One region of the Streptomyces sp. FIT100 genome, then DNA from elsewhere that is predicted to be linked to it. Evidence: predicted binding sites of a transcription regulator. Region 1 holds the regulator's gene; each other region holds the start of a gene.
What was found. Region 1 encodes HrcA, which represses chaperone genes, less so after heat shock. Its sites were predicted from a motif close to TTNGCACTCNGNNNNNCNGAGTGCNAA; they were not measured.

Region 1 (5,286 bases):
CCACGCAGTCCGCCCAGCGTCCGGCGCCGTCGGTCAGGACGACGTCCTCTCCGGGCCGCAGCCGCTTCACGGAGACGGCGTGCCGCCCCTCGGGGCCGTCGAGCACGAACCGGCCGCCGCTGCCCGCGCGGAAGTCCTCGACGACGAAGACGGGGGCGGTCATGAGGCGCTCCGCAGGGCGAGGGCGGCGCTCGCGGCGCTCAGTTCGGCGGCGAGCACCTCGACGAGCTGGGCGGCGGGCAGGTCGCGGGCCATGCGGTGGCCCTGACCGGCCCAGAGGGCCATGCCCTGCGCGTCGCCCGCGGCGGCGGCCGCCTTGCGCAGGCCGGAGGTGAGGTGGTGGACCTCGGGGTAGGCGGCGGGGGCGTACCGCCCGTGCTCGCGCATGAAGCGGTTGACGAGTCCGCGGGCAGGGCGGCCGGAGAAGGCCCGGGTGAGCTCGGTCCTGTTGAACACGGGGTTGGTCATGGCCTGCTTGTGGAGGGCGTTCGCACCGGACTCGGGGCAGACGAGGAAGGCCGTGCCGAGCTGGGCGGAGCCGGCCCCGGCGGCGAGCACGGCGGCGATCTGGCTGCCGCGCATGATGCCGCCGGCGGCGATGACCGGCAGCTGCACGCTCTCGCGGATCTGCGGGATCAGGGTGAGCAGCCCGGCGCCCGAGACGTCGGCGGCGGGGTCGTCGCGGTGCGTGCCCTGGTGGCCGCCGGCCTCGATGCCCTGGACGCAGACGGCGTCGGCGCCGGCGTGCTGGGCGGCCTGGGCCTCGTCGGGGGTGGTGACGGTGACGACGGTGAGCGTCCCGGCGCGCTTGAGGGCGTCCAGGGTCTGCTTGGTGGGGCAGCCGAACGTGAACGACACCAGCGGGACGGGGTCGTCGCGCAGGATCGCCAGCTTGGCCTCGTAGCCGTCGTCCCGGCCTGCCTCGGGGTCGCCGAGCGGGGTGTCGTACCAGGCCGCCTCGCCCGCGAGCTGATGCCGGTACACATCGACGGCGGCCGCGTCGGCGTACTGCGGCTGCGGCATGAAGAGATTGACGCCGAAGGGGCGCGAGGTGAACCCGCGCAGCTGCTTGATCTCCTGGTACATCCCGTCGGCGGTCTTGTACCCGGCCGCCAGGAACCCCAGCCCGCCGGCCTCCGAGACGGCCCCGGCGAGCTGCGGACAGGAGGCGCCACCGGCCATGGGGGCCTGCACGATCGGGTAACGGCAGAGATCGGTCAGCGCGGAGGACATGCCCGCATGGTGCCACGTCCGGCCGCGGCGTCCGAATCCCGCCCCCGCCCGGCGCCTCGTGGAGCGCCCGTGGCGGCGGGAGCCGTGGTGGGGGGCGGTCGGGGCCTGGCCCCGGCCAGAGCCCCGGTCAGAGGAGAGGGCGGGGTGGAGCCCCGCCCTCTCGCGGCCCGTCAGCGGCCGTTGAACGCGTCCTTCAGGCGGGAGAACAGCCCCTGCTGCCCCGGCTGGAACTGGCCCGTCGGCCGCTCCTCGCCGCGCAGTTTCGCCAGCTCCCTCAGGAGCCGCTCCTGCTCCGGGTCCATCTTCGAGGGCGTCTGCACCTCGACATGGACGATGAGGTCACCGCGACCCCCGCCGCGCAGGTGGGTCACACCGCGCCCGTGCAGCGGGATCGACTGGCCGGACTGGGTGCCGGGCCGGATGTCGACCTCCTCCATGCCGTCGAGCGTCTCCAGCGGCACCTTCGTGCCGAGCGCGCCCGCCGTCATCGGGATCGTCACCGTGCAGTGCAGATCGTCGCCGCGCCGCTGGAAGACCGGGTGCGGCAGCTCGTGGATCTCGACGTACAGATCACCGGCGGGTCCGCCGCCCGGGCCGACCTCGCCCTCGCCCGCGAGCTGGATGCGGGTGCCGTTGTCGACACCGGCCGGGATCTTCACGGTCAGGGTGCGGCGCGACCGCACCCGGCCGTCGCCCGCGCACTCCGGGCACGGCGTCGGGACGACGGTCCCGAAGCCCTGGCACTGCGGGCACGGCCGGGAGGTCATGACCTGGCCCAGGAAGGACCGGGTGACCTGCGACACCTCACCGCGGCCGCGGCACATGTCACACGTCTGGGCCGACGTGCCGGGCGCGGCGCCCTCACCCGAGCAGGTCGTGCACACGACGGCCGTGTCGACCTGGAGGTCCTTCGTGGTGCCGAAGGCCGCCTCGCCGAGCTCGACCTCCAGCCGGATCATCGCGTCCTGGCCGCGGCGCGTCCGCGACCTCGGCCCGCGCTGCGAGGCCGTGCCGAAGAAGGCGTCCATGATGTCGGAGAAGTTGCCGAAGCCACCCGCCCCGAAGCCGCCCGCGCCCGCACCGGCTCCGCCGGCGGCGGACAGCGGGTCGCCGCCGAGGTCGTAGACCTGCTTCTTCTGCGGGTCCGACAGCACCTCGTAGGCCGCGTTGATCTCCTTGAAGCGCTCCTGCGTCTTCGGGTCCGGATTCACGTCCGGGTGAAGCTCCCGCGCCAGCCGCCGGAAAGCCTTCTTGATCTCGTCCTGGGACGCGTCGCGGCGCACGCCGAGCACGGCGTAGTAGTCCGTGGCCACTTACGACTCCGCCAGGATCTGTCCGACGTAACGTGCCACTGCGCGTACCGCTCCCATCGTTCCGGGGTAGTCCATGCGGGTCGGTCCGACCACGCCGAGTTTCGCGACTGCTTCGTCGCCCGAACCGTAGCCGACTGCGACGACGGACGTGGAGTTGAGGCCCTCATGGGCGTTCTCGTGCCCGATCCGTACGGTCATGCCCGAGTCCTTGGCGTTGCCGAGCAGCTTCAGCAGCACGACCTGCTCCTCCAGCGCCTCCAGCACGGGCCGGATGGTGAGGGGGAAGTCGTGCCCGAAGCGCGTGAGATTGGCCGTGCCGCCGATCATCAGGCGCTCCTCGGTCTCCTCCACGAGGGTTTCGAGGAGGGTCGAGAGCACGGTCGAGACGGTGCCCCTGTCGTCCAGGTCGAACGACTCGGGCAGGTCCTGCACCAGCTGCGGGACGTCCGTGAAGCGGCGGCCCACCACCCGGCTGTTCAGCCGGGCCCGGAGATCCGCCAGCGAGGTCTCGCCGAACGGAGCCGGGCAGTCCACGTGCCGCTGCTCTACCCGTCCCGTATCCGTGATCAGCACCAGCATCAGGCGCGCGGGCGCCAGCGCCAGCAGCTCCACGTGGCGGACGGTGGAACGGGTCAGCGACGGGTACTGGACGACGGCGACCTGCCGGGTCAGCTGCGCCAGCAGCCGCACCGTGCGGGCCACGACGTCGTCGAGGTCGACGGCGCCGTCGAGGAAGTTCTGGATCGCCCGCCGCTCGGGGGACGACAGCGGTTTGACGCCCGCCAACTTGTCCACGAACAGCCGGTATCCCTTGTCCGTCGGGATCCGGCCGGCGCTGGTGTGGGGCTGGGCGATGAACCCTTCCTCCTCCAGCACCGCCATGTCGTTGCGCACGGTGGCCGGCGAGACGCCGAGGTTGTGCCGCTCGGTGAGGGCCTTGGAGCCGACGGGCTCCTCCGTCCCGACGTAGTCCTGGACGATGGCGCGCAGCACCTCGAGTCTGCGTTCGCTGAGCATCGCGCGCACCTCCAGCTGATTCGTCGTGGTCCGGTGGGGTCCGGCCCGGTTCGGTGGTGGTTGCCTGGCACTCGCCACTGGGGAGTGCCAATCCCCCGGGCCAGTGTACGGCGGGGAGGTACACACCTAGCAAGGGCGGCCGGACAGGGTAGTGCTCCACGGCACGGCGACGACCTCGCTGGTCGCTCCCGGATCCCCGGGATAGCGTCGCCGCATGGACGTCGCTTGGGAAGACTTCGGGTGGGAGCGGCTGGCGGACGGGGTCGGCCGCTGCCGCCTGCCCGTCTGGGACGCGACGGCCGGCGTGGTCGCCGGCGACGGTTCGGTGCTCCTCTACGACACGGGCTCGACGCTCCGCGAGGGCGCCGCCCTGCGCACCCGGATCGAGTCCCTCCTGGGCGGGCGCCGTGTGACCCATATCGCGCTCAGCCACCCCCACTTCGATCATGTGCTGGGCACGGCCGCGTTCTCCGCGGTGCGGGTCTACGGGGCGGTGGGCGTCGACCAGGTGCTCGTCCGCGAGCGGGACGCGCTGCGCGACGACGCCGTCCGGCACGGCCTGGCACCCGTCGACGCCGCGCGGGCCACGGACGTGCTGGTGGCGCCGCAGCACATGGTCTCCGGCGAGTGGACCCTGGACCTCGGCGGCAGGCAGGTCCTGCTCGCGAACGTCGGCCCCGGGCACACCGGGCACGACCTCGCCCTGCTCGTGCCCGGCACGGCCACCGAGCCCGAGATCGTCTTCTGCGGCGACCTGGTGGAGGAGTCGGGCGACCCGCAGGCGGGCCCCGACGCGATCCCCTCGCGGTGGCCCGCGGCGCTGGACCGGCTGCTGGCGCTGGGCGGCGAGGACGCGGTTTACGTACCGGGGCACGGCGCGGTGGTGGACGCGGCCTTCGTACGCGCTCAACGGGATGAGCTGGCCCGGCGGTTCGGGGTGTCGTAGCGTCTGCGGAATGCGCAGCCACAGCCCTGACCTCACCCCTCCGTGGCTGCGTCCTCCGGGGGCGCCCCCCGGCCCCCGGCAACGGCCGGTCCGAGCCCGTCCGCGAGAAGGAGCCCCGTGCGCAGCTACAGCCCTGACCTCACCCCTCCGTGGAAGCGGCGCGCGGCGGTGCCCGAGGTACCCGCCGAGCCGGATCTGGTCGTGGAGGAGGTCGCGACGGGCTTCTGCGGGGCGGTGATCGGCTGCGAGGCGGGGACGGTGACGCTGGAGGACCGCTTCGGCAAGCACCGGGTGTTCCCGCTGGAGCCACGGGGCTTTCTGCTGGAGGGCAAGGTCGTCACCCTGGTGCGGCCGGCCGCCGGCGCGCCGGCGCGGCCGGTGCGTACGGCCTCCGGCTCGCTCGCCGTCCCCGGCGCCCGGGCCAGGGTCGCCCGCGCGGGCCGCATCTATGTGGAGGGCCGGCACGACGCGGAGCTGGTCGAGAGGGTGTGGGGCGACGATCTGCGCATCGAGGGGGTGGTCGTCGAGTACCTGGAGGGCGTCGACGACCTGCCCGCCGTGGTCGCGGACTTCTCTCCGGCGGCCGACGCACGCCTGGGCGTGCTCGTCGACCACCTGGTGCCGGGCTCCAAGGAGTCCCGTATCGCGGCCTCCGTCACCGACCCGCATGTGCTGGTGGTCGGCCACCCGTACATCGATGTGTGGGAGGCGGTGAAGCCGTCCTCCCTCGGCATCCCGGCGTGGCCGTCCGTGCCGCTCGGGCAGGACTGGAAGACG
Region 2 (5,286 bases), 2.3 Mb from region 1:
GGCCCCGCCGGTGCGCTCGCCGCCTACGCCGAACGGACGAGAAAGGCCCACGCCGCCCGCGTCGCGGCGGCCAGGCGGTGGAAGCTCAGGAAGACCCCGCTCGCCGCGCCCGCCCCGCCCGCCGAGAAGCCCGACGTCACCACCCGGAAGGGCTTCGAGGTCACCGGCGGCAAGGGCCTGCCGCCGGTCTTCACCGCCGTCCCGACCAAGGAGAAGGTCGTCTTCCTGACGATCGACGACGGGGTCGACAAGGATCCGAAGCTGCTGCGGATGATGACCGAGCTCTCCATCCCGTACAGCGCCTTCCTCACCGACTACGTCGTGCGCGACGACTACGACTTCTTCGAGGAGATGCAGGACCGCGGCGTCACCCTGCACAACCACACCCTCAGCCACCGCTACATGCCCGCGCTTTCGTACAAGGAGCAGAAGGCGGAGATCTGCGGGCAGCAGCGGAAGATGGAGAAACGATTCGGGAGCCGGCCCCGGCTCTTCCGCCCGCCGTACGGCAACTACGACCGGAACACGCTGCGGGCGGCCAAGTCGTGCGGTGTGAAGGGTGTGCCGCTGTGGGCCGCGGAGGCGTTCCCCGACCACATGGAGTGGCGGGAGTGGGACCGGAAGCTGCATCCCGGCGACATCATCCTCACGCACTTCCGCGGCAAGGCGGAGTGGAAGGCGAGCATGGCCGACCTGATCCGCAACGTCATGAACGTCGTCACGGCACAGGGTTACGCGGTGGCGCGGCTGGAGGACTACGTCTGACCCTGGGGGTCCGGCCGGCGCCCCTCAGTCGCCGGCGCAGCCGTGACAGCTCCCGCCGGCGCTGTGGCAGACGCACCGGTGCCCGGTGGGCCGGGGCGCCGGCCCCGGGTGGTTGCGGGCCTCCTGGGCGACGGAGGCGAGGAGCCCGAGACACAGCACCGCGGCCACCAGGACCTGGGCCGCCGCCGTGATCCGGTGGCGGCTGCGGACGAAGGCGTACGCGCTCAGGCCGACGAGCAGGGCGACGCCGCCGACGTACCACTCCGATTCCACAGGAGGTGACCCGGCGGTCCCCGTCGGATCCCGCCGACCGACGGCGAACGCCCACAGCGCGGCGGCCGCGAGGGCGATCGCGTCCACGAACACGACGAACAGCGCGAGCGCGGCGTCGCCCCAGAGCGAGGCGGGGCCGCGCTCGGGCACGCGCCGCGGGGGGAGGGGCGGGGGCACGCCCGCATGGTCGTACGGAACGCGGGGCCGCGCGTGGTCGTTGCCGTATCGAGGCCGAACCGTCGTCTCCGTCGTCTCCGTCGGAGCCGGTCCCGAGCCCGGTCCGGAGACCCGCCCGGAGCCCCGCCGGACCCCGGCTCGCCGCGCCGAGCGGGTCGCTCATTGGCACTCCGCTTGACCGAGTGCTAATCGCGGTCATAGTCTCGGCTCTGGCACTCCCCACCGGAGAGTGCCAACACAGCGACGGGCAGGTCCGGCACCCGCGACGACGGATCCACCTGGTCGCCACCTCAGACAGATGAACCCCGTGAGATCTCCGAAGGGGGAGGTCGGATCGTGACGACCACCAGCTCCAAGGTTGCCATCAAGCCGCTCGAGGACCGCATTGTGGTCCAGCCGCTCGACGCCGAGCAGACCACGGCCTCTGGCCTGGTCATTCCGGACACGGCCAAGGAGAAGCCCCAGGAGGGCGTCGTCCTGGCCGTTGGCCCGGGCCGTTTCGAGAACGGCGAGCGGCTGCCGCTCGACGTCAAGACCGGCGATGTCGTGCTCTACAGCAAGTACGGCGGCACCGAGGTGAAGTACAACGGCGAGGAGTACCTCGTCCTCTCGGCCCGCGACGTGCTCGCGATCGTCGAGAAGTAGTTCACCGGCAGATTTGCATTGAGCCGCGCCCCTGGCCCCCGCGTCGTAAGAAGCCGGGCGGTCCGGGGCGCGGTTCGTTTTGAGAGGACTTGAGAAGCTCCATGGCGAAGATCCTGAAGTTCGACGAGGACGCCCGTCGCGCCCTTGAGCGCGGCGTCAACAAGCTCGCCGACACGGTCAAGGTGACGATCGGCCCCAAGGGCCGCAACGTCGTGATCGACAAGAAGTTCGGCGCCCCCACCATCACCAACGACGGTGTCACGATCGCCCGCGAGGTCGAGATCGATGACCCGTACGAGAACCTCGGCGCCCAGCTGGTGAAGGAGGTGGCGACCAAGACCAACGACATCGCGGGTGACGGCACCACCACCGCCACCGTGCTCGCCCAGGCCCTGGTCCGCGAGGGTCTGCGCAACGTCGCCGCCGGTGCCTCCCCGGCCTCCCTGAAGAAGGGCATCGACGCCGCGGTGAAGGCCGTCTCCGACGAGCTGATCGCCACCGCGCGTCCGATCGAGGAGAAGTCCGACATCGCCGCCGTCGCCGCGCTGTCCGCCCAGGACCAGCAGGTCGGCGAGCTCATCGCCGAGGCGATGGACAAGGTCGGCAAGGACGGTGTCATCACCGTCGAGGAGTCCAACACCTTCGGCCTGGAGCTGGACTTCACCGAGGGCATGGCCTTCGACAAGGGCTACCTGTCGCCGTACATGGTGACCGACCAGGAGCGTATGGAGGCCGTCCTCGACGACCCGTACATCCTGATCAACCAGGGCAAGATCTCCTCCATCCAGGACCTGCTGCCGCTGCTGGAGAAGGTCATCCAGGCCGGTGGCTCCAAGCCGCTGCTGATCATCGCCGAGGACGTCGAGGGCGAGGCGCTCTCCACCCTCGTCGTCAACAAGATCCGCGGCACCTTCAACGCGGTCGCGGTCAAGGCCCCCGGCTTCGGTGACCGCCGCAAGGCGATGCTCCAGGACATGGCCACCCTCACCGGTGCCACCGTCATCGCCGAGGAGGTCGGCCTCAAGCTCGACCAGGCCGGTCTGGACGTGCTGGGCTCCGCCCGCCGCGTCACCGTCACCAAGGACGACACGACGATCGTCGACGGCGGCGGCCAGAGCGGGGACGTGGCCGGCCGCATCGCGCAGATCAAGGCCGAGATCGAGACCACGGACTCCGACTGGGACCGCGAGAAGCTCCAGGAGCGCCTCGCGAAGCTGGCCGGCGGCGTGTGCGTGATCAAGGTCGGCGCCGCCACCGAGGTGGAGCTGAAGGAGAAGAAGCACCGTCTGGAGGACGCCATCTCCGCGACCCGCGCCGCGGTCGAGGAGGGCATCGTCTCCGGTGGTGGCTCCGCGCTGGTCCACGCCGTCAAGGTGCTGGACGGCAACCTCGGCAAGGACGGCGACGAGGCCACCGGTGTCGCGGTCGTCCGCCGCGCCGCCGTCGAGCCGCTGCGCTGGATCGCCGAGAACGCCGGCCTCGAGGGCTACGTCATCACCGCGAAGGTGGCGGAGCTGGAGAAGGGCAACGGCTTCAACGCCGCGACCGGCGAGTACGGCGACCTGGTGAAGGCCGGCGTCATCGACCCGGTCAAGGTCACGCGCTCCGCGCTGGAGAACGCCGCGTCGATCGCCTCCCTGCTGCTCACCACCGAGACCCTCGTGGTGGAGAAGAAGGAAGAGGAGCCGGCGGAGGCGGGCCACGGCCACGGCCACGGTCACGCCCACTGACGACCCGCCGAGGGTCCGAGCGTCGGGGCCCCCGTTCCCGGAGAGGGAACGGGGGCCTTTCGCGTACGCCTCCCGTGCGCCCGCGCCCCTGCGCCTCCCGCGCCCGTACGCCTGCAACGCGCGCCTGCGTTCGCCTACGCGCGCCTACGCCTGCTCCGTACGCCTGCTCCGTACGCCTACATCTCCAGCACGCCCAGCCGTCCCATCAGGCCGAGCCGGTCGTACTGCCACCAGCCCTCGCAGATCAGGCCCTCGCGGCACCGGTGCACGGTCGTCCCCGTCATGGCCACCTGCCTGCCGGTCGGCGTGACGCCCAGGAACTCGCCCTTGTGCAGGCCGTTCCAGGTCCAGCGCGTGCAGACCCGCTCGCCGTCGGCGATCTGGTCCTCGACCGTGAAGGTGAAGTCGAACCCGGCCCGCCACGCGGCGACTTCCCGCAGGAACGCCTCGACGCCGACGACGTCCCGGGGGTTGGCCGGATCGTGGTCGCGGTAGTCCGCGGTGAGCAGTTCGCCGAAGACTCCGGCGTCACCCCCGGGCATCGCCTCCGTGAAGAACCTGCGGCAGGCGGCCTCGTTGAGCTGCTCGTCCCGCAGCACCTCCAGGTCGGTGAAGGTCGGCATCGTGTCGCAGAGCGCCACCACCTCCTGGAAGATCCGGTCGGTCTCGGGCAGGTTCGAGTTCTTCATCGCCTCTTCGTACGACGGGAACTCGACGATCTCGATGACATGGGTCGAGTCCGAGCGATCCGTGCCGACCATGCTGTGCGTGGCGGTGCGCCTGCCCTTGGTCTGCTCGATCCAGCTGTCCATGAGCCGATTGAGCTCGTCCACGCGATCCGTCTTGCAGTCGATCACTTGTACGAATGTCATGGCGTCTCCCGGAAGTCGCTGGGACAGGCCCATTTTAGTGTTCCGAAAGTGAACGGGTGATCGATCGAAAGCCCGCTTTCGCCAAGAGTCGGCCGTGGGAGCCGAGCGCGTCAGCGCCTCCCGGCCGCCCCGCACGACTCCCGTACGTTCAGCCGCGGCAGCAGCGTCAGATGGCGCCGCGGCTCGTCCTCGCCCCGCCGCTCCGTGAGCCGCTCCATCAGCAACTCCGTGGCGTGCCGCCCCACATGGCGCTTCGGCGGCGCGACCGCCGTCAGCGGTGTGTCGGCGAGCGCCGCGACCTCGTCGTCGTACGCGATCAGCGCCAGGTCCTCCGGCACCCGCACCCCCAGCTCGCCCAGGCGCTGCATCAGCTGGATCGCGTCGACGTCGTTGTGCGCGAGCGCCGCCGTCGCCGTGCCCGCCGCGACCGCCGCCCGCACCGCCTGCGCCGCCGCCTCGAACCCCTCGGGGTCCTCCTCGGCCGGCACCGATGCGATCACCGGCCCCGGCGCGGCAAGGCCGAGCACGCGCAGCGCCTCCGCGTACCCGGAGCGCACCGCGAGCGCGGTCGGGCTGTCCGCGCGCGCCACCAGCAGCGGCGTCCGGTGCCCGAGGTCCATCAGGTGGCGCACGGCGAGCAGCACCCCGTGCCCGTGGTCCGACGAGACCCGGTCCAGTGCGTCGAGCGCGCTGCCCGGGGCCGGGCGGCGCTCCAGCAGCACGGTGGGTACGGGCAGCCGTGTGATCCAGGCGCTGTGCTCGGCCGGGTCGTCGGCGCTGCGCCACCCCGGCGCGATCAGCAGCCCCTCGACGCCCGCTGCGAG
Region 3 (5,286 bases), 1.0 Mb from region 1:
GCGCCGCGCCGCGTACTCCCCGCCCAGCGGCTGGACGAACCCCGCCAGCTGCGGCCAGTGCAGATTGAGCAGCGGCCGTGCGACCAGCTCGGTCACCCTGCCGCCCTGCTCGGCCCCGCCGGGACGGCCGCTCTGGCCCGGCGCACCGGTCAGCGGCCGGTCGTACATCGCCTTCACGAACTGCACGTCCGGATCGGTCAGCAGCGGGCCGACGATCCCGGAGACGAAGTCGGCGGAGAACTCCTTCAGGTCCGCGTCCACGAAGCAGACGATGTCCCCGCCGGTCACCAGCAGCGAGCGCCACAGCACCTCGCCCTTGCCCGGCACGGCCGGTATCCGCGGCAGGATCGTGTCCCGGTGCACCACCCGGGCGCCCGCCCGGGCCGCGACCTCGGACGTACGGTCCGTCGAGCCCGAGTCGACGACCACCAGCTCGTCCACGAGCGGCACGGCCTCCGTCATCAGCTCGCGCCGGATCACGGAGACGATCTCGCCGACCGTCGCCTCCTCGTTCAGCGCCGGCAGCACCACACTGACGGACGTACCGCGCCCGGCGGCGCGCTTCGCGGCGACGAGCTGGTCGAGCGGGCGGTCTGCCACGGACCAGGACCGCCGGACCAGCCAGCGCTCCACCTCTTCCAGCACGTGATCTCCATCTCGCGGATCGGACGACCATCTCAAGCGTCCGGGGCTTCGGTTACAGTCTTGAACAACGCGGACGACCATCGCATGCCGGGGGCATGTCGGGGCCGTCACGCCGACAATCACATACCGCTCATCCAGAGGGGCAGAGGGATACGGCCCGTTGAAGCCCCGGCAACCCTCCAGTCGGCCACGCGGCGGAAGCCGCATATCGACGCTGTCCGTCGTCAGCGGCGCGCGAGGCTCCCGGCTAGGGAAGGTGCCAAATCCGTCTCATGGCGAGATGCGCCATGAGGAAGATGAGGAGAAAGGGCCTCGCCTCCATGGCTGTAGAAACCGTTGCATCCACCACCGGCACCGTCGATCTCGGGCCTGCCTCCGGACTTTCCTGCCGTGAATGCGGCGAGGTCTTCGCGCTCGGGCCGATCTTCGCCTGCGAGCTGTGTTTCGGGCCGCTCGAAGTCAAGTACGACCTGCCGAGCGGCGACCCGGAAGCCCTGCGCAAGCAGATCGAGAACGGCCCCGCCAGCATCTGGCGCTACGCGCCGCTGCTGCCCGTCCCCGCCGACGTGGCCGCCAAGCCGAATCTGAACCCGGGCTGGACCAAGCTCGTCCAGGCCGACAACCTCGCCCGCGAGCTGGGCGTCGAGCCCGGCAGGCTCTTCGTCAAGGACGACTCCGGAAACCCGACCCACTCCTTCAAGGACCGCGTCGTCGCCCAGGCCCTGGAGGCCGCCCGCGCCTTCGGCTTCACCACCCTGTCCTGCTCGTCCACGGGCAACCTGGCGGGCGCCGTCGGCGCCGCCGCGGCCCGCGCCGGCTTCCGCTCCTGCGTCTTCATCCCGCACGACCTGGAGCAGGGCAAGATCGTCATGGCCGCCGTCTACGGCGGCGAGCTCGTCGGCATCGAGGGCACCTACGACGACGTCAACCGCTTCTGCTCCGAGCTCATCGGCGATCCGGCGGGCGAGGGCTGGGGCTTCGTCAACGTCAACCTGCGCCCGTACTACGGCGAGGGCTCCAAGACGCTCGCGTACGAGATCTGCGAGCAGCTCGGCTGGCAACTGCCCGACCAGATCGTCATCCCCATCGCCTCCGGCTCCCAGCTCACCAAGATCGACAAGGGGCTCCAGGAGCTGATCGCGCTCGGCCTCGTCGAGGACAAGCCGTACAAGATCTTCGGCGCCCAGGCGGAGGGCTGCTCCCCGGTGTCCGCCGCCTTCAAGGCCGGCCACGACGTCGTGCGCCCGCAGAAGCCCGACACGATCGCCAAGTCGCTCGCCATCGGCAACCCGGCCGACGGCCCCTACGTCCTGGACATCTGCCGCCGCACGGGCGGCGCCGTCGAGGACGTGACCGACGAGCAGATCGTGGACGCGATCAAGCTGCTGGCCCGCACCGAGGGCGTCTTCACGGAGACGGCGGGCGGGACGACCCTCGGCGTCGCGAAGAAGCTGATCGAGGCCGGCGCCATCGACCCCTCCCTCACGACGGTCGTCGTCAACACCGGCGACGGCCTGAAGACCCTTGACGCGGTGGCCCCCACCACGGGCATGACCGCCGTCATCAGCCCCAACCTGGACTCTTTCCGAGAGGCTGGCCTCGCATGAGCGTCAACGTCCGCATCCCCACCATCCTGCGCACCTACACGGGCGGCAGGGCCGAGGTCCCGGCGGAGGGCGCGACCCTCGCAGAGGTCATCGCCGACCTGGAGAAGAACCACACGGGCATCGCCGCCCGCGTCCTGGACGACCAGGGCAAGCTGCGCCGCTTCGTGAACGTGTACGTCAACGACGACGACGTCCGTTTCGAGCAGGGCCTGGAGACGGTGACGCCGGACGGCGCGGGCGTCTCGATCATCCCGGCCGTCGCCGGAGGCTGACCGCGGGCGCGGTGCCGCAGCCGACCCTCACTGCGCGTGAACAGAATTGCCCCCTCCGCAAGCTAAGCGGAGGGGGCAATTCTGCATGGTTGAGCGCGGTAGAGTTGGGGAAGCCCCCTCCGCTGCCTGTGCCAGACGCATATGAGAATGCGTTCGCACGCGTCAAGAAGCAGCCAAAGTGTTCGAGCTTGATGCGCAGTAAGTGCGCTTTGTCCGGCCCGACTTGCCCGGTAAAGCTCGGAATTCTTCCTAATTTGCCTTTCAGTGCTGCCCAGATTTCTCGTCCGACTGACCTGTTGCAGAGGGCAGTTGGACAGATACATTCAGCCGCGGTCGACGCGTTCCGGCGCACGCCTCCGCCTGTTCCGGAGGTGAGGTCTGACCCGGGTCCGCGAAGTGCGGTCCTGTGCAAGGGCCAGTAATAGGGGAGTTAGGCATGGCTCAGGGCACCGTCAAGTGGTTCAACGCGGAGAAGGGTTACGGCTTCATCGCGGTCGACGGTGGTGCGGATGTTTTCGTCCACTACAGCGCGATCCAGATGGACGGTTACCGCACCCTGGAGGAGGGCCAGCGGGTCGAGTTCGAGATCTCGCAGGGCCAGAAGGGGCCGCAGGCGGACATGGTCCGTTTGGCCGGCTGAAGCGCCGACCGACTGCAGCAACGCGACGGAGGGCCCGTACCCGGGAGGGTGCGGGCCCTCCGTCACGTCCGGGCCGCCGCGCGCGCATCCCGGGCCGCGGCGTGACGTGTCCCGGGCATCTGCGGGCATCTGCGTGACGTGTCCTGGGCGTCTACGTGACGCGTCCTGGGCATCTGTGTGACGCATCCCGGGCTGCCGCGTGGCGCGTGTCCGCGATCCGTCTCAGCCGCTTGCACTCTCGGGGGGCGAGTGCTAATCATTGGCGTTAGCACTCTCCGAGTGAGAGTGACAACAAAGGACCGGGTCGGTGAGGCCCGCAGGCCGGGTGGGGCAAGGAACCACAAGGCATGCAGGCCGTCCGTCGCGGGCGCCAGCGCGGTCCGGAGAAATCCACCCCAGTCCGGGAGGACCACTTCACATGGCCAAGATCATCGCGTTCGACGAGGAGGCACGGCGCGGTCTCGAGCGCGGGATGAACCAGCTCGCCGACGCCGTCAAGGTCACCCTTGGCCCCAAGGGCCGGAACGTCGTCCTCGAGAAGAAGTGGGGCGCCCCCACGATCACCAACGATGGTGTCTCCATCGCCAAGGAGATCGAGCTCGAGGACCCGTACGAGAAGATCGGCGCCGAGCTGGTCAAGGAAGTCGCCAAGAAGACGGACGACGTCGCCGGCGACGGTACGACCACCGCGACCGTCCTCGCCCAGGCGCTCGTCCGCGAGGGCCTGCGCAACGTGGCGGCCGGCGCCAACCCCATGGCCCTGAAGCGCGGCATCGAGAAGGCCGTCGAGGCCGTCTCCGGCGCCCTGCTCGACCAGGCCAAGGAGGTCGAGACCAAGGAGCAGATCGCCTCCACCGCCTCCATCTCCGCCGCCGACACCCAGATCGGCGAGCTCATCGCCGAGGCGATGGACAAGGTCGGCAAGGAAGGCGTCATCACCGTCGAGGAGTCCCAGACCTTCGGTCTGGAGCTGGAGCTCACCGAGGGTATGCGCTTCGACAAGGGCTACATCTCGGCGTACTTCGCCACCGACATGGAGCGTATGGAGGCCTCGCTGGAGGACCCGTACATCCTGATCGTCAACTCCAAGGTCTCCTCGGTGAAGGACCTGCTCCCGCTCCTCGAGAAGGTCATGCAGTCGGGCAAGCCGCTGCTGATCATCGCCGAGGACGTCGAGGGCGAGGCCCTGTCGACCCTGGTCGTCAACAAGATCCGTGGCACCTTCAAGTCCGTCGCCGTCAAGGCCCCGGGCTTCGGCGACCGCCGCAAGGCCATGCTCGGCGACATCGCCATCCTCACCGGTGGCACGGTCATCTCCGAGGAGGTCGGCCTCAAGCTCGAGAACGCGGGCCTGGACCTGCTGGGCCGCGCCCGCAAGGTCGTCATCACCAAGGACGAGACCACGATCGTCGACGGTGCCGGTGACAGCGACCAGGTTGCCGGTCGCGTCAACCAGATCCGCGCCGAGATCGAGAACTCCGACTCGGACTACGACCGCGAGAAGCTCCAGGAGCGCCTCGCGAAGCTGGCCGGCGGCGTGGCCGTCATCAAGGCCGGCGCCGCGACCGAGGTCGAGCTCAAGGAGCGCAAGCACCGCATCGAGGACGCCGTCCGCAACGCGAAGGCGGCCGTCGAGGAGGGCATCGTCGCCGGTGGTGGCGTGGCCCTGCTCCAGGCCTCCCAGGTCTTCGAGAAGCTCGAGCTCGACGGCGACGAGGCGACCGGCGCCAACGCCGTGAAGCTCGCGCTGGAGGCCCCGCTCAAGCAGATCGCCGTCAACGGTGGTCTCGAGGGTGGCGTCGTCGTGGAGAAGGTCCGCAACCTCCAGGTCGGCCACGGCCTGAACGCTGCGACCGGCGAGTACGTCGACATGATCGCCGAGGGCATCATCGACCCGGCGAAGGTCACGCGCTCCGCGCTGCAGAACGCGGCCTCCATCGCCGCGCTCTTCCTCACCACCGAGGCCGTCATCGCCGACAAGCCGGAGAAGGCCGCCGCGGCCGCTCCGGGCGGCATGCCGGGCGGTGACATGGACTTCTGATCGACCTCTGGTCGATCAACCGTCCTGAAGACCGAGGGCGGCACCCCTACTCCCAGGGGGTGCCGCCCTCGGGCGTTGTCC

Region 2: a site for HrcA is predicted at 1,378-1,404, ahead of groES (co-chaperone GroES). Genes of this name have one in related genera too.
Region 3: a site for HrcA is predicted at 3,430-3,456, ahead of groL (chaperonin GroEL). Genes of this name have one in related genera too.

The regions. Positions count from the first base shown of each region.
Region 1 covers NZ_CP075715.1:2,492,615-2,497,900, forward strand. Annotated here, with positions in the region: gene KK483_RS10900 (16S rRNA (uracil(1498)-N(3))-methyltransferase) at 1-163, opposite strand, end outside; gene KK483_RS10905 (nitronate monooxygenase) at 160-1,233, opposite strand; gene dnaJ (molecular chaperone DnaJ) at 1,404-2,546, opposite strand; gene hrcA (heat-inducible transcriptional repressor HrcA) at 2,547-3,563, opposite strand; gene KK483_RS10920 (MBL fold metallo-hydrolase) at 3,778-4,509, shown strand; gene KK483_RS10925 (DUF3097 domain-containing protein) at 4,627-5,286, shown strand, end outside.
Region 2 covers NZ_CP075715.1:4,774,836-4,780,121, forward strand. Annotated here, with positions in the region: gene KK483_RS21710 (polysaccharide deacetylase family protein) at 1-765, shown strand, start outside; gene KK483_RS21715 (DUF6234 family protein) at 790-1,215, opposite strand; gene groES (co-chaperone GroES) at 1,552-1,860, shown strand; gene groL (chaperonin GroEL) at 1,962-3,590, shown strand; gene KK483_RS21730 (ester cyclase) at 3,767-4,462, opposite strand; gene KK483_RS21735 (substrate-binding domain-containing protein) at 4,573-5,286, opposite strand, start outside.
Region 3 covers NZ_CP075715.1:3,527,824-3,533,109, reverse strand. Annotated here, with positions in the region: gene KK483_RS15580 (glucosyl-3-phosphoglycerate synthase) at 1-645, opposite strand, end outside; SAM riboswitch class I at 773-948, shown strand; gene thrC (threonine synthase) at 942-2,252, shown strand; gene KK483_RS15570 (MoaD/ThiS family protein) at 2,249-2,524, shown strand; gene KK483_RS15565 (cold-shock protein) at 2,961-3,164, shown strand; gene groL (chaperonin GroEL) at 3,583-5,205, shown strand.